3 regions of the Shinella oryzae genome follow, and region 1 is predicted to be linked to each of the others. Evidence: riboswitches for the same ligand, from Rfam matches in the RefSeq annotation. Region 1 holds a riboswitch; each other region holds the start of a gene.
The links. A riboswitch is a leader RNA that binds a small molecule or an ion and turns the genes downstream of it on or off. The one in region 1 is predicted to bind cobalamin.
Positions count from the first base shown of each region.

Region 1 (7,355 bases):
GTGCGTGGTGCCGGCCGGAAGCGGCTTGGACGGGATCTTGTCGATGGCATCGACCATGTAGCCCGACGGGGCCTGCACATTGGCCATGGGCAGGTTGATGGCAAAGGCCATCATGAAGCCGTTGTGGCGATAGTTTTCCGCCTGATCCCACATGATCGGGAAGACTTTCAGGCGGTCACGCATCCAGGAGAACTCGTTGTAGTCCATGATGGAGGCGAAGCCGGCCAGCAGCGGCACGGCAAGCGCCAGCCGCGCCAGACGTTCCTTGCGGGTCAGCGGGCGGAAGCGGCGCCAGGCGAAGATCCACAGGGCGATGAGGCCGGCCATACCCGCGGCAACGGCAAGCGCAAGGGCAGCTGCCGTCCACGGACGGTCCTGCACCAGCACCGGCATCAGTTCGAGGATCTGGCGGCCGAACAGCAGGTCGGTCGGGTAGAGCGGATCCGTGAGGAAGACCTGTTTCTGCTGCGAAATCACGCCCATCAGGATGACGAGCGGCGAGACCAGCAGCACCGCCTTGTGCTGCCGCCCGATCAGCGCGTCCAGCGCAAGATAGAGCAGGAAGAACACGCCCGTCGTCGTCCAGCCGGGCTGTTCGAGATTGGTGAGGTAGGCGTAGGTCTGCTGGACGGAGCCACGCGTGATGAGCTCGATGGCAACGACGGTCGCGAGCGCCAGGATGCCGGACACGGTGAGCGATCGCAAAACCGCCAGCGTCTTGGCATGGCGCGTGAGAAAACCCACCCTGTCAGGACGTTTCTCCGTGGCTTCGATTGCCACCGCTGCGGTCGTGAACAGGGCCAAGGCCGTCTCCGATTTCACAAAACTTTCGTCTCTCTGTCATATGGTTGTCATCTTGAACAGGAGATGAACGCTTTCCTTAACGTTGCCCAAACGCTTTGGTTCAGTCTGTTGCTGTGCAGCAATGGTGGAGCGCCGCATGCGGGCGAACCTGGTTCGCATCCCATTGTTTTCAATCGGCGCAGCTGTTCATTCCAAAAGCGCGCGGTATGTTCTAAAGAGCTTGCGACCGTCCGAGCGTGCGGGCTGCACGATCGGACACAAGAGGAGACGGGTCCGCAGAGATGACTTCCGAGACTGAAAAGACGACGCTGCGCATTGCTGTCGCGCAATTGAACCCGACGGTTGGCGATGTGGCCGGAAATCTGGCCAAGGCGCGCGCCGCGCGTGCGGACGCCGCAACGCAGGGCGCCGACCTGCTTTTGCTGACGGAACTCTTCATTTCCGGCTATCCGCCGGAGGACCTCGTGCTGAAGCCGGCCTTTCTGAAGGCCTGCCGTCGCGCCGTCGAGGATCTCGCCGCCGACACGGCGGATGGCGGCCCGGGCGTCATCATCGGTTTTCCGCGGCAGGACGAGACCGGCCGCTACAATGCCATCGCCGTTCTGGATGCCGGCAAGGTCATCGCGGTGCGCGACAAGGTGGACCTGCCGAACTATGGCGAATTCGACGAGAAGCGCGTCTTCGACCAGGGCGCGATGCCGGGGCCGGTGAATTTCCGCGGCGTGCGCCTCGGCATTCCGATCTGCGAGGACATCTGGGGCGAACTCGGCGTCTGCGAGACGCTGGCGGAAAGCGGCGCGGAAATCCTGCTGTCGCCGAATGGCTCACCCTATTATCGCGGCAAGGTCGATATCCGCCACCAGGTCGTGCTGAAGCAGGTCATCGAGACCGGCCTGCCGCTGCTCTACGCCAACCAGCTCGGCGGCCAGGATGAGCTTGTCTTCGACGGCGCGAGCTTCGCCTTCAACGCCGACAAGACGCTGGCCTTCCAGATGAGCCAGTTCGAGGAGACCATCGCGCTCACGACGTGGAAGCGGCGCGGCGACGGCTGGGCCTGCGACAGCGGCCCGATGTCGCAAATTCCCGAGCGCGAGGAAGCGGATTACCGTGCCTGCCTGCTCGGCTTCCGCGACTACGTCAACAAGAACGGCTTCAAGAACGTCGTGCTCGGCCTGTCCGGCGGCATCGACTCCGCGATCTGCGCGGCCATCGCCGTCGATGCGCTGGGCGAGGAGCGCGTGCGCTGCGTGATGCTGCCCTACCGCTACACGTCGGAGGATTCGCTCAAGGACGCCGCCGATTGCGCGAAGGCGCTGGGCTGCCGTTACGACATTGTGCCGATCGAGGCGCCCGTGACCGGCTTCCTTTCCGCACTGTCGGAGACCTTCGAGGGCACGGAAGAAGGCATCACCGAGGAAAACCTGCAGAGCCGCACGCGCGGCACGATCCTGATGGCGATTTCCAACAAGTTCGGCTCGATGGTTGTCACGACGGGCAACAAGTCGGAAATGTCGGTCGGCTATGCCACGCTCTACGGCGACATGAACGGCGGGTTCAACCCGATCAAGGACCTCTACAAGATGCAGGTCTACGCGCTGTCGCGCTGGCGCAACCAGCATGTGCCGCCCGGCGCGCTGGGCCCGACGGGCGAGGTGATCCCGCACAACATCATCGACAAGGCGCCGTCCGCCGAACTGCGGCCAAACCAGACCGACCAGGATTCCCTGCCGCCCTATCCGGTGCTCGACGACATCCTCGAATGCCTCGTCGAGCTGGAGATGGGCACGGAGGAGATCGTGGCGCGCGGCCACGACGCGGCGACCGTCCACCGGATCGAACACCTGCTCTACATCGCCGAATACAAGCGCCGCCAGTCGGCGCCCGGCGTGAAGATCACCCGCAAGAACTTCGGCCGCGACCGCCGCTACCCCATCACCAACCGCTTCCGCGACCGGGGGTAAGGGGCGCGGGGTGCTGGCTATCTTTCTGCGCCTGGTAGTTGTGCGTTAACCTGTGAAATCGAAAAGTAACCTCTCTGATTGCAGGCGGAGTGGGCGATGCTAATATGCATTCCTTCTCAAGGGGAGTGGGTATGACGCAACGCGGGGCTGTCCTTTTCGTCGATGCAGAGAACGTGCCTTCAGGTGTCGCTGGTAAACTCATTGAAGAGGCGACAAGGCACGGCCTGCTGCTTGATCGCCGCATCTACGGTGACTTCTCGAATCCATCCCTCAAGCCTTGGCTGGATGCCGCCGCACTTCATGCCCTCACGACCCGGCAAACCGTGGCCGGTGCAAACCGCAAGAACGGTGCTGATATCGCCATGGTGATCGATGCCATGGACGAACTTCATTCGGGAGAAGTGGATGTGTTCTGCCTCGCCACTGCCGATAGCGACTTCACGCAATTGGCAATGCGAATTCGGCGCGCTGGCAAGATCGCCGTTGGCATGGCGTGCTCGAAAGCTTCAAGCCGCTTTCAGGCGGCGTTTGATGTTTTCAGGATCGTCGATGCAGTGAAAGCCAATGCCAGTTCAGTGTCGGTGAAAGCCGGCGAAAAGCCTGTCGCAAAGCAGGCACCGGCTGTTCGGCGGGCGTTAAAGGGAGAACTCCTGCAACGCATTTTCGTCGAAGCGCCGCCGTTGGATGGTCCATGGGTTGCGCTGCCGGACCTCATGAAGACTTTGCAAGCGTGTCAACCAAACTTCGATCTTAAGTCTTACGGCCACAACCAATTCTACAAGCTGCTGGCCTTTTCCGACGTCGAACTCACCGACAAGAACCGCAAGGCGCGTTTGAAGGCACAGCCCCTCAAGAAAGTGGTCGATAACGGTTGAGGCGATAAGGCCGTTTTGCGGCCGCGGGCTTGATCGTTGAGCCGTGCCGTGCACAATCCGGCCGTCAGGTGCCCGCTTGCGGGAGAATCGGGAAACCGGTGCGGGGAAACCCAGGTCCGGTACGTGCCCAACGCTGTGACGGGGATGGCTTGTCCTTAAAACCTTGAATCGATTCAGGGTTTTGCCACTGGTTGTTCAACCGGGAAGGCAGGGCGGGGCCGTGTGAACCGAAGTCAGAAGACCGGCCTGGCGAGATGGACCGAACCGCGCGGACGGCGGCAGGTTTTGCGCATTGTTGGGGAGATGACGATGCGAACCGAACCGTGGGACCCTCTGGTCCGGGCGGACGCCTTTCCGTGTGAGGAGAGGCAGGCCGTCTACCGCGCCATCGAAACACGCCGCGACGTGCGCGACCAGTTCCTGCCCGATCCCTTGCCGGACGATCTGGTCCGCAGGCTGTTGCAGGCGGCGCACAATGCGCCGTCGGTCGGTTTCATGCAGCCGTGGAACTTCCTTCTCGTGCGCAACCTGCCCACCCGTCAGGCGGTGCATGCGGCCTTCCTGAAAGCCAATGCCGAGGCGGAGGCGATGTTTTCCGGCGAACGGCAGGCACGCTATCGCGCGCTGAAGCTCGAAGGCATCCTGAAGGCGCCGCTGTCTATCTGCGTGACCTGCGATCCGACACGGGCAGGGTCCGTCGTGCTGGGGCGAACGCACAATCCGCGCATGGATGTCTATTCCACCGTCTGTGCCGTGCAGAACCTCTGGCTTGCGGCGCGGGCGGAAGGGGTGGGCGTCGGCTGGGTCAGCATCTTCCACGACAGCGATATCCGCGCCATCCTCGGCATTCCTGACCATATCGAGATCGTCGCCTGGCTGTGCGTCGGTTTCGTCGACCAGCTCTATGGCGAACCGGAGCTGGCCGTGAAGGGCTGGCGGCAGCGCCTGCCGCTGGAGGAACTGGTCTTCGAGGAGCGCTGGCCGGACGTCAGTTGACGTCGGCATCGGCCGGACGGCCGAGGTCGATCGCGGATTCGTTTTCCGGCAGGAAGGCCGGGCCGACCGTGCGCACCTTGTGCTTGGACGGATCGTACTCACGCTCGGCGGCCTTGACCGGAACCTTTGCCTCTTCCTTGCGGGGCAGCGCGTGGATCGTGGTCACGGAGCCGGCCCCGCCATCGGGCGCCGTTTCCGTCGTCGTCTCCCCGCGGGCCGCCTTTTCGCGCTTGATCATCTCCTGATAGTAGGCCGTAAGGTTGCAGCCGCAGGCGCCGGGCTTGGAGAGATCGCGCGTGCGGTAGGCGAAGGCGTTCTGCAATTCGACATAGGCGCGGCCGGTGACCGTGGAGGTCATCTGCTCGGTTTCCTGCCCGCGGCCCATCGCCTGGTAGAACAGTTCCGTCTCGGTCTGCGGGCACATCATGGCGCAGACCTGCTGGTCGCGGCGGAAATCCATCGGCGAAGCGTTGGAGGAGATCGGGAAGAAGCCGCCGTCGCAGGTGCGCACACAGACGGTGCGCAGGTTCCCGTGGCCGGCATTGCCGCCCAGCGAGCGCAATTGCAGCCGGTCGCTGCCTTCGGGCGTCGTTCCCAGCGGCAGGGTGCGCGTGTCGTCGAGCGAGCGCAGGCGCTCGGTCGCGGCAACCGGCGTCACCTTCGCGTCGTTGCAGCCCTCGGCCTCAAGCCTGGAGAGCAACTGGTTGCGCCTGGCTTTCGACGTGCCGCCACCCGACAGGTCGCGCCGCTTGCTGTCGAGGATCTGGAGGTTCTGCTCCATCTTGCCGATGACGGTGGCGAGCGTGGCGCAGGCATCGGCATTGGCGCCGCCGATCACGATGATGCTGCCGCCGGAGCAGCGCAGGCGGCGCTGGTCGCTTTTGGCCTGCCGCAGCTGGATGTTCTGGCGGGCGATGGCGGAAGCGTATTTGCGCGCGTTCGCGGTATCGACCACGACCTTGGGCAGGCTCGCCAATTCCGTTTTCAGGCGCTGGCACACGTCGGCCAGCGCCGTGCCGCCGGATAAAAGAAGCGACAGGCCGGTTGCGACGGCAAACAGGAAGCGACTGCGTCCCTTCACGGTATCGATCCCTATCGATCTTCGAGCATGTCGAAACGGCCGGCGAAAACCGGCTTTCGTTCACTTATCATAGGGCGCGCCGGGGCAAGTGCAACGCCGACAGGCATTCGTGATTAACGGCCTCGATACCCGCCTGCCTTGCAACCGCCTTGGTCAGCCCCTAGATTGCGGCCATGGTCAATACCGACCGGATGGTGCTTCATGGATTTCAACCCGACCGCAAATCGACTTCGTTTTGTCATCGGGGATATCCGCATCCATGCCGCATTCCATCACGCTTTCCAAAATCTCGTGGTCCACGCCTGACGGGCACACGCTTCTTTCCGATCTCGACCTGACCTTCGGCGCCGCACGCACCGGCCTTGTCGGCCGCAATGGCGTCGGCAAGACGACGCTGCTCAGGCTCGTCACGGGCGAACTTATTCCGCGATCGGGGGCCATCACCGTCGACGGTACGCTAGGCGTGCTGCGCCAGACCGTGCAGATCACCGCTGGAGAGACAGTCGCCGATCTTTTCGGCATTGCCGACATGCTCGACCTCATCGCCCGCGCGGAACGCGGCGCGGCGGACGCCGACGCGCTTGCCGATGCCGACTGGACCGTGGAGGCGCGGTTTTCAGCTGCGCTCGCGCGTGTCGGGCTTCAGGCGGGCTCGGATACCCCGCTGTCGGCCTTGTCGGGCGGGCAACGCACGCGGGCAGCCCTTGCGGCGCTGGTGTTCCAGGAGCCGGATTTCCTGCTGCTCGACGAGCCGACCAACAATCTCGACCGTGAGGGCCGGCAGGCGGTGCTCGACCTGCTTGCCGGCTGGCGGGCCGGCGCGGTGGTCGTCAGCCACGACCGCGAATTGCTGGAGACGATGGACGTCATCGTCGAACTGACGACACTGGGTGCTAGCAGCTATGGCGGAAACTGGAGCGCCTACCGGCAGCGCAAGGCGCTCGAACTGGCCGCGGCCCATCGCGATCTCGCCGATGCGGAAAAGCATGCGGGTGAGGTGGCGCGCACCATGCAGGTCATTGCCGAGCGCCACGCCCGCAAGGAAAGCGCGGGCCGCCGCAAGCGCGCGCGGGGGGATATCCCGCGCATAATTCTCGGTGCCATGAAGGAGCGCAGCGAGCTCACGGGCGGTGCGAATGCGCGGCTTGCCGAGGGCCGGCAGGCGGAGGCGGGCGACGCCGTCGCCAAGGCCCGCGCGCGTATCGAAGTGCTCCAGCCCCTGACGGTCAACGTGCCGCCGACGCGCCTGCCGGCAAGCCGGGTGGTCCTGCGCATGGAGGATGTCGCGGCGGGTTACCGGCCGGAGCAACCGGTTATCCGCGGTTTCTCCCTCGTCGTCACGGGCCCGGAGCGCATCGCCATCACCGGTCCGAACGGTTCGGGAAAGACCACGCTCCTGTCGCTGCTGACGGGCGACCTGCAACCGGAGAGGGGCAGCGTGCGCCTCTTCACCGATCTTGCCATGCTCGACCAGCGGGTGAGCCTGCTCGACCCGGCCCTGTCGATCCGCGACAATTTCCGGCGGATCAATCCCGGTGCGGACGAGAATGCCTGCCGGGCCGCCCTGGCGCGCTTCATGTTCCGGGCGGATGCGGCCTTGCAGGTGGCGGGCAGCCTCAGCGGCGGGCAATTGCTGCG
Region 1 is NZ_CP081987.1:1,609,440-1,616,794, reverse strand. It holds gene K6301_RS08025 (LTA synthase family protein) at 1-804, opposite strand, end outside; gene K6301_RS08020 (NAD+ synthase) at 1,086-2,765, shown strand; gene K6301_RS08015 (NYN domain-containing protein) at 2,897-3,640, shown strand; cobalamin riboswitch at 3,690-3,904, shown strand; gene bluB (5,6-dimethylbenzimidazole synthase) at 3,950-4,636, shown strand; gene K6301_RS08005 (DUF2865 domain-containing protein) at 4,629-5,717, opposite strand; gene K6301_RS08000 (ABC-F family ATP-binding cassette domain-containing protein) at 5,977-7,355, shown strand, end outside.

Region 2 (7,355 bases), on a different replicon from region 1:
TCCTCCCAGCGGTCCTCGCCGGTGACGGGGCCGTTTTTCACGAGATAGGCTGTCGCGCGCTCCACCATGGGCAGGTAGGCGAGGAGCATTTCGCCTGAAAGCGCGCCCGCGCGATGCAGCGCATCGGCCAGCAGCAGCGGAAAGCCGCATTCGTCCATCTGGATGCCGTTCCAGTAGGCCGTGCCATCGAGCCAGACATTCTGCGGCCAGTGGCCGTCGGCCTCCTGAATGGTGCGGAGATAGGCGAGGATTTCCAGCGCATCATCGACGAGGCCGACGGCAAGAAAGCCGCCGGCCGTTTCGACAAGATCGCGCGGCCAGACGAGATGGTAGCCGCCGAGGTCGTCGTCGCCCTTGTTGAAGCCCCAGGGGACGGAGAGACTGGCGATGGCAGGCCCGGGAAAGCTCGACGAGCGGTGCGTGCCCAGCACGGCGGTGCTGGTGCGGTAGAGGTTGGGGCCCTTGTGACCGGGCTGGTCGAGCGGCAGAAGGTCCTTCTGCCAGTCGTGCCATCCGGCGACATAGGCGCGTGCTGCGCTGTCGAAACCCGCATTGAGGCTGGCAAGCGCGTTGTAGCCTGCTTCATCCGCACTCGGTCCGAAGGAGAGTGCAAGAAGGGCGAAGTCCTGCGTCGGCGTAAAGCCGATTTCGCCCGTCAGCGCGACATTGCCATCCGGCGCGCTTGTATATCGGGCGTCGAGCCTGCCGGAGGCCGACAGGGCGCGCCAGCCGTCCGACACGCCGACATAGCCCGCTGACGCCTCGCGCCAGGGTAGGGAGGAGGCGAGCGCCAGGAACTGCCCCCGCCCGCTGGCAAAGAGCATCGTCACGCCCTTGTATTCGCCGATCCATGCGGAATTGCCCATCCCCGCATTGACCAGGTGGGGCGCGAGCAGGGCGTAGACGTGATAGTCCGAGGCAGCACCGGAAAGCGGGGTGAATCGGATGTTTTGCAGGACCGTCGGCCGCAGGGGATCGGTGAGAATGCGCTTCTCGATCCTGTAGGCGCCGTCGAGCGCGGTGTTGGTGAGGTGGAAGGCGGGAACACCGTCCGCAAACCAGGCGACCTCGTGTGCCGCGTGGCGTTTTTCTTCCGAGAAGTAACCGTCGTCGCGCGTCACCACCAGGCCGAGATCGCGTGTGCAGGCGTGATCGAGGCGCGGATGGTAGACCTCGTTCAGAATGCCGTGGCTGGTGGTGAACCAGGTGCGCGAGGCCGCGGTCAGTGCTGTTCCCACTCCACTCTTTGCGCTGGATGTCCACCGGGCATCAATTCCCGGCGCGCCGGGGGCGGGATTCTGGCTGGCGGCTATGTCCAAGTTCTGCTCCACGCGAGGCGGTCGATGCTACCCCTAATGTAGGGTATTACGGCCGCTTCGCCAGAGGGTGCTTCTCGGTACTTTCAGGGGCGGCGGCAGGTCAGAATGAAGCGGCGATACACGAGGGTTCGAAGCCGGTTGCGCAGATTGGCGTTCCGACGCTGCGCCCGCGCGATCGGTTCGTGCGAATGCAGAGCGACGTCGCGGAAGCCGGCGGATGCCAGCAAGGGCTCGATCATGGCGGGCCGCAGTCCGGCGCCGAAGGGCAGGGCGTTCATGATCGCGGCGTGGCGCTCGCTCATGGCGCCGTCGTAATTGGTATCGGGGCCGACGATGCGGTCGATGAGCGAGATGAGCAGGCTGGCCAGGCGCCCGGCGGGTTTCGGCGTTGCCCAGTCGCCGTCGAAGACGAGCAGCCGACCGCCTGGACGCAGGAGGCGGAACCATTCGCGGAAGGTTTCATCCGGCCGCGTCAGCGTCCAGACGAGGTGCCGGCAGATGATGGCGTCATAGGACTGATCGGCTTCAAGGGTGTTTTCGGCATCCGCCAGCAGGAAGCGAAGCCTGGTCTTGCCCGCATGCTTGGCGCGCGCGACCGCAAGCATGGCCTCGGAGAAGTCGAGGGCGGTGACGTCGTGGCCGAGGTCATGGATCAGGCGCGTCACCTCGCCGGTGCCGCAGGCAAGTTCGAGAACGCGTTTCGGGGCGGGCCCCAGCTGGTCCCGGATCGGCCGTTGCCAGGCGTCGGCCTCGGGACCTGCGGGAATCCTGTGACCGAAGGCGAGATCGAACGTCCCGGATCGTCTCGACCAATAGTCCCGTATTTCTTCCTTGAGATCGAAGTTCCGGCCGTCCATCCGTCAGCCCATCGCGTACTGGATATTGTAGCGGCCGTGCACGGCGGAGCGCTCGATATGCGCACGCACGCCGAACACCCGCGCGAAAAGGTCCTCGGTCAGCACCTCCTGCGGGGCGCCGGCGGCCACGACCTTGCCGTTCTGAAGGACGGCGAGACTGTCGCAGAACATCGCCGCGAGATTGAGATCGTGCAGGGCGATGATCGACGTGACGCCGAGCCGGGTGACGAGCGACAAGATTTCCAGCTGGTGCTGGATGTCGAGGTGGTTGGTCGGCTCGTCGAGCAGAAGTTCGCTCGGCGTCTGCGCCAGTGCCCGCGCGATGTGCACCCGCTGACGCTCGCCGCCTGAAAGTGTATGCCAGAACTGGTCCGCCCTATGGGTCATGTCCACCCGTGCTAGCGCGTCCTCGACGGCGAGGTCGTCATCCACGCCCCAGGGGGACAGCAGGCCGCGATGCGGTGTTCGCCCGAGCTGGACGACATCGCGCACCGTCAGCTGGGTATCGGTCGTCGCCTGCTGTTCCACGAAGGCGACGCGACGTGCGAGGTTTGCCCGCGGGATAGCGGCGATATCCTGCTCGGCAAGGCGTATGATGCCGCTGTCGACCTTGCGCAGGCGGCAGATCAGCCTGAGCAGGCTGGATTTTCCCGAACCGTTTGGCCCCAGAAGGCCGAGCACCTTGCCCTGCTCGACCGCCAGCGTGATGCCGTCGACGATGATGGTCTTACCGGCGGCATAGGTCACGTTCTCGACGGCGATACTCACACGCTTCTCCGGGCACGAAACAGGATGATGGCGAAGGCCGGCGCGCCGAACAGCGCGGTGACAACGCCGATGGGCAGGATCTGCTGCGGAATGATGATGCGCGAGACGATGTCGGCGAAAACCATAAAGATCGCCCCGCCCAGCGCCGTCGCCGGCAGGAGACGGTGGTGCGAAGGGCCGACGATGAAGCGCGCGGCATGCGGGATGACGAGCCCGACGAACCCGATGGAGCCGACCATGCTGACGACAGCGGCGGTCATCAGCGCCGTGATGCCGAACAGCACGACCTGGACGCGCCGCACGGCGATGCCGAGTGCGGCGGCGGCATCCGTGCCGAAGGCGAAGGCGTCCAGCGCGCGGGCGTGGAACAGGCAGGCGAGATATCCGGTAATGGCGACCGGCACGGAGAGATAGACGTCGGTCCAGCGCACGCCGCTCATCGAGCCGAGCAGCCAGAACAGCACGCCGCGCGCCTGTTCGGCATTGGCGGATGTGGTGACGATATAGGAGGTGAGTGCATTGAAGAGCTGCGAGCCGGCGACACCGCACAGAATGATGCGCTCGCTCGACCGGCCGGCACCGGCCGCAAGGACACCAACGAGCAGGAAGGCGACGATCGCGCCGATGAAGGCGCCGCCCGACAGCGTCAGCGCGCCGTAGCCGAGGCCGAGGATCATGACGCAAACAGCGCCCGTCGAGGCGCCCGCCGAGATGCCGAGCACATAGGGTTCGGCAAGCGGATTGCGCAGCATTGCCTGGAGCACGACGCCGCACAGGGCAAGCGACGCGCCGGCGCTTGCGGCAACGAGCGCGCGGCTGAGCCGGTAATCCCAGACGATACCCTGGTGAATGCGGTTGAGTTCGAAGGACGTGCCGAAGATCCGGTTCGACACCGCCCTGACCGTCGTGGACAGGGGAATGGCGATCTCGCCGATCGCGACGGCGAGGCTGATCATGATCGCGAGCAGGATGACGGCGACAACGGTGAGCGCTACGAGCGCCCACCAGCGATGGTGTCTGGATGCGGCAGCCCTCACTGCGACAGGCCGAAGGACTTGATGCCGGCAGCCAGCGTCTCGATACCGTCGATCGTACGGATCGTCGGGTTCATCGACTGGGCATCCATCATGACGAAGCGCTTGTTCTTCACCGCATCGAGTTCCTTGGTGACAGGGTCGTTCTCAAGGAAGTCGATCTTGGTCTGCGGGTCGTCGGCTGCATAGCGGCGGCGATCCATCGTTGCCAGCACGATGACGGCGGGATTTGCCTGTGAGATGGTTTCCCAGCCCACCAGCGGCCATTCTTCTTCGGTGGTGACGACGTTCTTCGCGCCGATCGTCTTGAGGATATAGGCCGGTGCGCTGTTCTTGCCGGCGATGAAGGCGTCGCCGCTCACCTCCTTGCTGGAGAACCAGAACACGACGGGAAGGTTCTTGCTGGCGGCGCCCTCGATGGAGGCGACGGCGTCGGTCTCGCGCTTCTTCAGGTCGGCGATCAGGGCGTCGCCGCGCTCCTTGATGTCGAAGATTTCGGAGAGTTCGGCGATTTCCTGATAGATCAGGTCCATCGTGAACAGCTCCTTGCGAACGCCGTCGCCGCCGTCGGTGTTGATCTTGGCGACGCAATCGGCCGGTGCGACGTAAGTGTTGATGCCGAGATCGGCGAATTGTTCGCGCTTGCCGACCGCGCCCTGCACGCCGACATGCCATTCGAATTCGGCGGCTACCAGGTCCGGTTCCTCGCCGACGACGGATTCGAAGCTAGGGTCGTTGTCGGCAAGCCGCTTGATCTTGCCGTTGGCCTCGGCATAGGCGGGCAGAACCGGGCCGACCCAGACGGCGGTGCCGGCGATCTTGTCGGCAAGGCCGAGCGAGAACAGGACCTCGGTCATGCCCTGGCCGATCGAGACGATCTTTTCGGGCGCTTTTGTAAAGGTGACCTGCTGGCCGCAATTGTTGATGGTGAGCGGATATTGGGTGGCGGCGAAGCCGGTACCGGCTAGGGCGGTCAGGCCGACGGCGAACGAAATGGTGGCGATGATCTGGCGCATGGAAACCTCGATTCCGGGAGAAGGCGAGCGCTGCGAAGCGCAGCGGGCGACGTGAGTGTCAGCTCGCGCGGAAAGCCCAATCGAGGCGGATGGATGCCGTCATATGGCGAAGGTTCAGGTCAGACATATCTGCTCCTTTCCAGGCATCCCCGCCCGGTTGATTGGATCGTGTTCGACGGCAGGTCTCCTGGCTCACGGATGTCTGTCGCTCATCTGCCTTCCCGCGGTGTTTCGCAGTGGCATGGCCGTTAAGGCCCGGGGATGGTCGACAATCCGCTTACAGTTGCGGGGGCAGCCACGGTCTTGGTCCCTTTTGGGTCGTCCGCACCGTGTTCCCTATTAATCCCTTCGGAGTCGTCCTCCGGGAACCGTCGCATTCCCCTTATGACGCGCCCCGATCCGCGTCAAGGCGCAGATGCTCGCTTGCGGAAGACACTGCCGCGTCTTCGTCGAAAACGGGACGTATGCAGGCCGCGATGGATGGCTTCGCCTGCTGCGCGAGCGTGCGTCGCATCGGCATCTTGCCCTTCAAGGCGATGCCATGCCATTAGAATAGCTTGATTTCTGGAGACGGATACATGGCGGAAAGCACGATGCTCGGGCGAGCGTGGAAATGTCTGGTAGTGGCGGCGTGCCTGTTCATGGCTAGCGCCGCCAGTGCCACGCCTGTTCTCGTCGTCGATCCCGACAGCCATCAGGTGCTGTACGAGGAAGATGCCGGCGTGCCGTGGTATCCGGCGTCGACGACCAAGCTGATGTCGGCTTTCGTGACGTTCGAAGCGCTGAAAGCGGGAGAGGTGACGCTGACGACGCCCGTGACCATGACGCGCAATGCGACCAAGCAGGCGTTCCTCGAATCCGGGCTGACCTTCGGCCGGGCGATGACGCTCGAGGATGCGCTTTTCGCCATGATCACCGCCTCTGCCAACGACGTCGCTGTCGCCGTCGCCGAAACGGTGGCGCCCAACGAGGCCGCCTTCGTCAAGCGCATGAATGACGCGGCGGCGCGTCTGGGGTTGACCGGCACCCATTTCGCCAACCCGAACGGTCTGTTCGATAAGACCAACTATACGACTGCACGGGACCTCGCGATCCTCGGCATGGAAGTCGACCGGCAGTTTCCCGAATACCGACGCTTCTTCCTGGCGTCGTCGGTCACCATCGACGGCAAGGAGATCAAGTCCAACAATCTGCTGCTGACCCGCTATCCGGGCACGACGGGGATGAAGACGGGCTTCCTGTGCGCATCCGGTCGCAATATCGTCGGGCTCGCCGCGCGAAACGGCAAGCGGGTGATGGTGGTCATTCTGGGCGCGACGACGGAGCGTGAGCGCAACGAACGCTCCGCCCAATACATGACCCAGGCCTTCGAGGGGCGGCTTTCCGGCGGCGCGCGCGTCGAGGACCTGGCGAACCGCAAGGATGTCGCACCGCAGGACATGCGCGTGCGCCTCTGCACCGACCAGAGCGCAGCCTACGAGGCAAGCCGCGACGCGCTCTACCCGATGGGGCTGCCCGGCCACGAGAGTTATCTGCAGGGCGAGACGAAAGGCGAGGTTCACACCATCAGCACATGGGCGGACGATACGGCCGTGGATGTGCCGATACCCGCCCGCCGGCCGTCTTAGTCCGGCGTCATGATGGCTCGGAGGCGCGCTCCAGCGTCTTCAGCATCGTCCGTTCCGCCAGGTTGAGGTAGGCGTCGAGCTGCGCGGCGGCCTCTTCGCGCTTGTTCTGTTCAAGCAGCGTCACGATCTCGCCGTTCATGTCCACGAAGGGCGCGTGCAGGTGCGCCGGGTCTTTCAGCAGCCCGAAGCAGAGCCGCAATTCCGCTGATATGCGTTCGTAGAATTCGCTGATGCGCGTGCTGTCTGCGAGATCGATGATCGCCGCGTGGAAGGTCATATTCGCGCTGCCGACGCCCGTCCAGTCACCGGCGTCGCGCCGCTCACGTCCTTCGGCGACCGCATCGCGCATTGCCCCGATGGCCGCATGCTGATGCCAGGCCTGGCGCAGGGCAGCACATTCCAGCATGCGCCGCACGCGGTATATGTCGATGACGGAGGCCATGGTCGGGACCGCGACGAAGACGCCGCGGTTGGCCTCATGGCGCAGAAGGCCGTCCTTGGTCAGCAGGCGGAACGCCTCGCGCAGCGAATTGCGCGACACGTCGAAGCGCTCGCTGAATGCTGCCTCGGACAGGCGCTGGCCGGGCGAAAGCTCTCCGGCGATCAGCAGCGCGCGGATACGCCGCGCCAGGCGGTCGGCAAGTGGCAGGCCCTGCCCATCCTCTGTCATTGTGTTTTTCCTCGCCCCATAATGCTCGTCGCTCTTCACTAGAGGAATGATTGTTGAACAATA
Region 2 is NZ_CP081988.1:456,575-463,929, reverse strand. It holds gene K6301_RS18305 (glucan 1,4-alpha-glucosidase) at 1-1,313, opposite strand, end outside; gene K6301_RS18300 (class I SAM-dependent methyltransferase) at 1,403-2,176, opposite strand; gene K6301_RS18295 (ABC transporter ATP-binding protein) at 2,180-2,944, opposite strand; gene K6301_RS18290 (FecCD family ABC transporter permease) at 2,941-3,981, opposite strand; gene K6301_RS18285 (ABC transporter substrate-binding protein) at 3,978-4,994, opposite strand; cobalamin riboswitch at 5,155-5,382, opposite strand; gene K6301_RS18280 (D-alanyl-D-alanine carboxypeptidase family protein) at 5,573-6,622, shown strand; gene K6301_RS18275 (GntR family transcriptional regulator) at 6,630-7,292, opposite strand.
Region 2: another riboswitch for cobalamin. It lies ahead of K6301_RS18285 (ABC transporter substrate-binding protein); the one in region 1 lies ahead of bluB (5,6-dimethylbenzimidazole synthase).

Region 3 (7,355 bases), 960 kb from region 1:
AGGCCGCCATCGACGCGGATGTTCTGGCCCGTGATGTAGCCGGCGCCCTCCGAGGCGAGGAAGGCGACGGTCGCGGCGATCTCCTCGCTGGTGCCGTAGCGCTTCATCGGCACGCTGTCGCGCCGCTCCTCGGTGCCCGGCAGGCTGTCGATCCAGCCCGGCAGCACATTGTTGATGCGGATGTTGTCGGCCGCATAGGTGTCGGCGAAGATCTTCGTATAGGCGGCAAGCCCTGCGCGGAACACGGCCGAGGTCGGGAACATCGACGAGGGCTCGAAGGCCCAGGCGGTGGAGATGTTGACGATCGACCCGGACTTCTGCGCCTTCATGATCGGCGCCACCAGCCGCACGGGCCTGACGACGTTCAGGAGATAGACGTCCATTCCCTTGTGCCAGTCCTCGTCCGTGATGGCGGTGATCTCGGCGCGCGGGCCGTGGCCGGCGCTGTTGACCAGCACGTCGATGCGGCCAAAAGTCGAGACGGCGAAGTCGACGAGCCGCTTGAGGTCGTCGTTGGACTGGTTGGAGCCGGTGACACCGATGCCGCCCAGCTCGGCGGCCAGCGCCTCGCCCTTGCCCGACGAAGACAGGATGGCCACCTTGAAGCCATCTGCCGCCAACCGCCGTGCCGAGGCCGCGCCCATGCCGCTGCCGCCGGCGGTGATCACCGCTACCTTGTTCTCGCTCATACCTGTCTCCCGTCTTCGAATGAGAACCGTTGATAGCACCTTCCGCCCCCGCGCGCGAAGCACCTTCCGTCGCCGGACCAATGCGATTATCAATCGAACAACCGAGCGCCCCGCCATGGAGCATGACAGATCGTGACTATGCCAGAAGACGCGCCCGCAGCGCGCCCGCGCCGGGCAACCCGCGTCACCCTGCTGTGCCGCGGCGCCACGGCTGCCAACCGGCAGGCACGGTTCTCCGCCGGTGATAGCCTCCTGCCGAAGGAGCCGGCCCGCGCGGCGGCTCTTGCCGAGAGCCTTCGGCCCTTCGACCGCGTGTTCTGCGCGCCGGAGGCCTGTGCGGCCGAAACGGCGGCGGCCTTCTCCGCCGCACCGATCCCCTGCCCGGCGCTGCGCGATCTCGACTATGGTTCGTGGAGCGGAGAGACGGTGGACGAAATCGCGAAGCGCTTTCCAGACGCGCTGCGGCACTGGATGGCCGATCCGGCCGCGGCCCCGTATGGCGGGGAAAGCTTCGAGACGGCGGCCAGCCGTGCCACGGGCTGGCTCGATGGATTGCACGGCACCGGCGGGCGCATCCTCGCCGTGACGCATGCCATGCTGCTCAAGCTGGTTTTCGCGCATGTGGTGGGCGCACCGTTGACGGCGGTGTGGCGCATCGATGTCGAGCCGCTCGGCTTTCTCGACCTGTCGAGTGATGGGCGCCGATGGGCGCTGCGCGGTTTCGGCGCCGGCCTGCCCCCGGCCGGTCCCGACAGCGGCGCGTGACGGTTCAGCCCGTTGCGGCGAGCGGCAGGAACGGCACGATGGCGCCCGTCGCCTCGTGGCCCGGCGCGTCCTCATCCGCCGCAATTCCCTCCGCGCCTCTGTCGAGCACGGCGCGCCATTGCGAGACCAGCGCCAGATAGGAGCCGCCGCCGAAGCGGCGCGCCATCCTGTCCTGCTGGCGCAGCGTGATGCGCACCGTCGCGCGGCTGAAACGATCGGTGTGGGAGAGGAAGGATTCCGGCTCGACACGCCGCGCCAGCCCATCCAGCACCGCCTTGCGCAGGATGGGCAGGTCCGGGCGGGCGAACTGCGCAAAGAGATCCTGGAAGCGCGCATGGTCGTCGATGTCGAAATCGAGATCGCGGCCCAGGCTGTCCATGACGGGATTGGCGGGATGCAGATAGCCGAGCGGCACATGGTATTTCGGGATCGGCGTGTTGGCCGAATGGGTGCGCCGCGAGCGGATGAGGTGCGGCAGGAGATGGGTGTGCGGCCCCGGCGGCGAGACACCGCCCGTATCCGGGCCGCCGATCTTCTGGAACACCTCGATACGGCCGAGACGGGTCAGCGCGACGCGATGCGGATGCGCCTTCAGGATGGCGGCCGTCGCCGGATTGTGCGGATCGAACAGGCTGCGGCCGGTCTCGGCGCGCAGGATGGCGAGAAGGGCCGGATCGTTGGTGCGGATGCAGAAATCGCATTGCGGCAGGGCAAGGCCGAGATCGAAGAGGATGGCGGCTCTGTCTGCCACGCGCACCGCCTCCGCGTCGGGGCCGAGTTCGGTCAGCGCTTTGCGGCCGTTCATCGCCGCGTCGCGCTGCGGCAGGCAGAGTGCTACGCCATGGCTCCAGCGCTGCGGGCGGCAGCTCAGCGCCTCATAGGCGACGAGCACAATCTGCCCGACCGTATCGGCATCGAGCCGGATGGCGCCGCGCGGGTGGCGCGCACGAAGAGCGTGGGCGCATCGGCCTGCAGATACTCGCCCGGGTCCTGGTGGAATTCCGCAACGGCGCCGTAAGACCCCATGCTCCACCCGGCCCGCCGGTCGATGAGATGATCGATCAGGACATCCCTGATATCCGCCATGGTTTCCTCCGTCTCGATTGAACGCCGCGGCGTTGCATCGGCGTGGACCGCGCCGGCCTTTTACTGCCGGCGCGATACCGGTTTGTCAGGCGGCCTTGAGCAGGTCGCCGTGCGGGTCGAGCACGAACTTGGTCGCCGCGCCCTGGTCGAAGCTCTCGTAACCCTGGACGGCATCGTCGAGCGCGATGATCTTCGCGTTGACGATGTCGGCGATGGGCAGGCGGTCGTGCAGGATGGCCTGCATGAGCTGCCGGTTGTACTTGAGAACAGGCGTCTGGCCGGTGTGGAAGGACTGCGCCTTCGCCCAGCCGAGGCCGAAGCGCAGCGAAAGGCTACCCTGCTTGGCGGCGCTGTCGACGGCGCCCGGATCTTCCGTGACATAGAGCCCAGGAATGCCGATCGAGCCGGCGGCGCGGGTGATCTCCATCATCTGGTTGAGCACGATGGCCGGCTGCTCGCCGCCCGCATGGCCGCGCGCCTCGAAGCCGACGGCGTCGATGGCGCTGTCCACCTCGTTCGTGCCAACGACCTCGGCGATCATGTCACCGAGACGGTCGCTCTTGGAGAGGTCGATCGGCTCGAAGCCCACCCGAGCGGCGTGCGCCAGACGGTCCTTGTTGAAGTCGCCGATCATCACGACCGCCGCGCCGAGAATGCGCGCGGACGCGGCCGCCGCAAGCCCGACCGGGCCGGCACCGGCCACATAGACCGTCGAGCCGACGCCCACGCCGGCCTTGACGGCGCCGTGAAAGCCCGTCGGCAGGATATCGGAGAGCATGGTGAGGTCGCGGATCTTCGACATGGCCTTGTCGCGATCCGGGAACTTCAACAGGTTGAAATCGGCATAGGGGATCGTGACGTAGCGAGCCTGACCGCCGATCCAGCCACCCATGTCGACATAACCATAGGCACCGCCGGCGCGCGAGGGATTGACGGTGAGGCACACGCCAGTGTCCTGCGACTTGCAGCAACGGCAGCGCCCGCAGGCCACGTTGAACGGCACCGATACGATGTCGCCGATTTGAAGCATCTCGACGTCGATGCCCTTCTCGATGACCTCGCCGGTGATCTCGTGGCCGAGGACGAGGCCAGGCATGGCCGTCGTGCGACCGCGCACCATGTGCTGGTCGGAGCCGCAGATATTCGTCGAGATCACCTTGAGGATCACGCCGTGTTCGATACGGCGGCCATCGGGGGCCTCCAGCTTCGGGTCGTCGATGTCGCGGACCTCGACCTTGCCGGGTCGCATGTAGACGACGCCTCTGTTCCTGCTCATGTCTGTCTCCTCCTGGGTTTTGCCTCGTCCAGCCCGCCTGATGCGCGCCGGATCCTCTCGGAACGACCGCGCAGGCCAACGGGCGGAGCGCGGACCGTCGCTCGACGAAGGATGGAGAGGAGAAGGAAACGGGCCTATCGAGAGGACGCCGTTCACCTCTCGATCGCCCACCGCAATCGGCCGAGTCATCGTTCCAGGGCTGGTTTCCGGGCTTCGGAACTGTCCTTTCGGACGCTGCCGGCACCTTCCCGGCCTGATAGCCAGTGGTCTCTGCCGGAGCTTCGTTCCGCTACCGTTGCGGGGGCAGCGCCGGTATTCGACCGGCTTCCCAATTATCCATCCCGACTTGGCCGGGACGGCACCCTGAACGCACCCAGAAAATCATCCGGCAGGCCGAAAGACCCTCGGGAATACGACATCGACGGCGCCCCGAGCGACACGCCGCCGAACCGGCCGCCGCGGCTCAGAAATCCCAGTCGTCATCCTCGGTCGCGACCGCCTTGCCGATGACATAGGACGAACCGGAGCCGGAGAAGAAGTCGTGGTTCTCGTCGGCGTTCGGCGACAGCGCCGAGAGGATCGCCGGATTGACCTTGCAGGCTTCCGGCGGGAATAGCGCCTCGTAGCCGAGGTTCATCAGCGCCTTGTTGCCATTGTAGTGCAGGAACTTCTTGACGTCCTCGCTGAGACCGACGCCGTCATACAGCTCTTCGGTATAGCGGGCCTCGTTGTCGTAGAGCTCCAGCAGGAGATCGAAGGCGAAATCCTTGATCTCCTGTTGCCTGTCGGCGCTCAGGCGCTCGGCGGCGCGCTGGAACTTGTAGCCGATGTAATAGCCGTGCACCGCCTCGTCGCGGATGATGAGGCGGATCATGTCGGCGGTGTTGGTGAGCTTGGCGCGGCTCGACCAGTACATCGGCAGATAGAAGCCGGAATAGAACAGGAAGCTTTCGAGGAAGACGGAGGCGACCTTCTTCTTCAAGGGATCGGTGGACGCGTACTGCTCCATGATCAGCGCCGACTTCCGTTGCAGGAACTCGTTTTCCTCCGACCAGCGATAGGCGTCGTCCACATCGGGCGTCAGGCAGAGCGTCGAGAAGATCGAGGAATAGGAGCGCGCGTGCACGGCCTCCATGAAGGAGATGTTGGAAAGCACGGCTTCCTCATGCGGCGTCGCCGAATCCTCCATCAGCCTGACGGAGCCGACGCCGTTCTGGATCGTGTCGAGCAAGGTGAGCCCGGTGAAGACGCGGATGGTGAGCTTCTGCTCTTCCGGCTTCAGCGTCGCCCAGGAGGGAATGTCGTTGGACAGGGGCACCTTCTCCGGCAGCCAGAAATTGCCGGTCAGGCGGTTCCAGACCTCCAGATCCTTGTCGTCCTCGATGCGGTTCCAGTTGATGGCGCGCACGGCGGCGGCAGCCTTTGGCGCCTTGGTCGTCACTTGGATATTCATGGTCTTCCCCGAAATCAAAGCGCACACGAGACACAGCCCTGCACTTCCGTGCCTGACAGCGCCATCTGGCGAAGGCGGATGTAGTAGATGGTCTTGATGCCCTTCTTCCAGGCGTAGATCTGCGCCCGGTTGATGTCGCGTGTCGTCGCGGTGTCGCGGAAGAACAGCGTCAGCGACAGGCCCTGATCGACATGCTGGGTGGCCGCCGCATAGGTGTCGATGATTTTCTCCGGGCCGATCTCATAGGCGTCCTGGTAGTAATCGAGGTTGTCGTTGGTCATGAAGGCGGCGGGATAGTAGACGCGGCCGATCTTGCCTTCCTTGCGGATCTCGATCTTCGAGACGATCGGGTGGATCGAGGAGGTCGAGTGGTTGATGTAAGAGATCGAGCCGGTCGGCGGCACGGCCTGGAGGTTCTGGTTGTAGAGCCCGCCGTCCATGACAGCCGACTTCAGTTCCTGCCAGTCCTGCTGCGTCGGGATGTGTATACCGGCTTCTTCGAAGATGCCGCGCACCTGCTCCGTCGCCGGCAGCCATTCCTGCCCGGTGTATTTGTCAAAATATTCGCCCGAGGCATATTTGGAATTCTCGAAGCCCTTGAAGCTCACGCCTTTCTCGACGGCCAGCCGGTTCGAGGCGCGCAGAGCGTGATACGTCACCGTGTAGAAATAGATATTGGTGAAATCGACGCCTTCCTCCGAACCGTAGAAGATGCGCTCGCGGGCAAGATAGCCGTGCAGGTTCATCTGGCCGAGCCCGATGGCGTGGCTGTCGTCGTTGCCCTTCTCCACGGAGGGGACGGAGGAGATGTGGCTCATCTCAGAAACGGCCGTGAGCGCACGGATAGACGTCTCGATGGTCCGTCCGAAATCCGGCGAATCCATCGCGGCCGCGATGTTGAGCGAGCCGAGATTGCAGGAGATATCCTTGCCCATCTTCGCATAGGAAAGATCGGCGTTGAACGCGCTCGGTTCGCTGACCTGCAGGATTTCCGAGCAGAGATTGCTCATGGAGATGCGGCCCGCGATCGGGTTCGCGCGGTTCACCGTGTCCTCGAACATGATGTAGGGATAGCCGCTTTCGAACTGGATCTCGGCGATGATCTGGAAGAAATCGCGCGCCTTGATCTTCTTCTTCCTGATGCGGCTGTCCTCGACCATCTCGCGGTATTTTTCGGTGACAGAAATCTCGGAGAAGGCGACGCCGTAGACGCGTTCCACGTCATGCGGCGAGAACAGGTACATGTCCTCGTTGTTCTTCGCCAGCTCGAAGGTGATGTCGGGAATGACGACGCCGAGCGACAGGGTCTTGATGCGGATCTTCTCATCCGCATTCTCGCGCTTGGTATCGAGGAAGCGCATGATATCGGGGTGATGAGCGTTGAGATAAACGGCGCCCGCCCCCTGCCGCGCGCCGAGTTGGTTGGCGTAGGAGAAACTATCCTCCAGCAGCTTCATGACCGGGATGACGCCGGAGGACTGGTTCTCGATCTGCTTGATCGGCGCGCCCATCTCGCGAAGGTTGGTGAGCGACAGCGCCACCCCGCCGCCGCGCTTGGAAAGCTGGAGCGCCGAGTTGATCGCGCGGCCGATGCTTTCCATGTTGTCCTCGATGCGCAGCAGGAAGCACGAGACGAGCTCGCCGCGCTGCTTCTTGCCGGCATTGAGGAAGGTCGGCGTCGCCGGCTGGAAGCGGCCGGAGATGATCTCGTCGACGAGATCGCGGGCAAGCTGCTCGTTGCCGCGGGCCAGCGCCAGCGCCACCATGCAGACGCGGTCCTCGTAGCGCTCCAGGTACCGTTTTCCGTCGAAGGTCTTCAGCGTGTAGGAGGTGTAGTACTTGAAGGCCCCCAGGAAAGTCGGGAAGCGGAACTTCCTGTCATAGGCGTGGTCGAAGAGGTCGCGCACGAAATTGAAGGAATACTGGTCGAGCACCTCCTGCTCGTAATAGCCCTCCGTCACCAGATAATCGAGCTTCTCCCGCAGGTTATGGAAGAACACCGTGTTCTGGTTGACGTGCTGGAGGAAATATTGCTTGGCCGCCTGCCGGTCCTTGTCGAGCTGGATCTTACCCTCTTCGTCGTAGA
Region 3 is NZ_CP081987.1:649,969-657,323, reverse strand. It holds gene K6301_RS03210 (SDR family oxidoreductase) at 1-689, opposite strand, end outside; gene K6301_RS03205 (histidine phosphatase family protein) at 828-1,454, shown strand; partial or broken gene K6301_RS03200 (DUF6925 family protein) at 1,459-2,480, opposite strand; gene fdhA (formaldehyde dehydrogenase, glutathione-independent) at 2,626-3,816, opposite strand; cobalamin riboswitch at 3,997-4,197, opposite strand; gene nrdF (class 1b ribonucleoside-diphosphate reductase subunit beta) at 4,280-5,269, opposite strand; gene nrdE (class 1b ribonucleoside-diphosphate reductase subunit alpha) at 5,284-7,355, opposite strand, start outside.
Region 3: another riboswitch for cobalamin. It lies ahead of fdhA (formaldehyde dehydrogenase, glutathione-independent); the one in region 1 lies ahead of bluB (5,6-dimethylbenzimidazole synthase).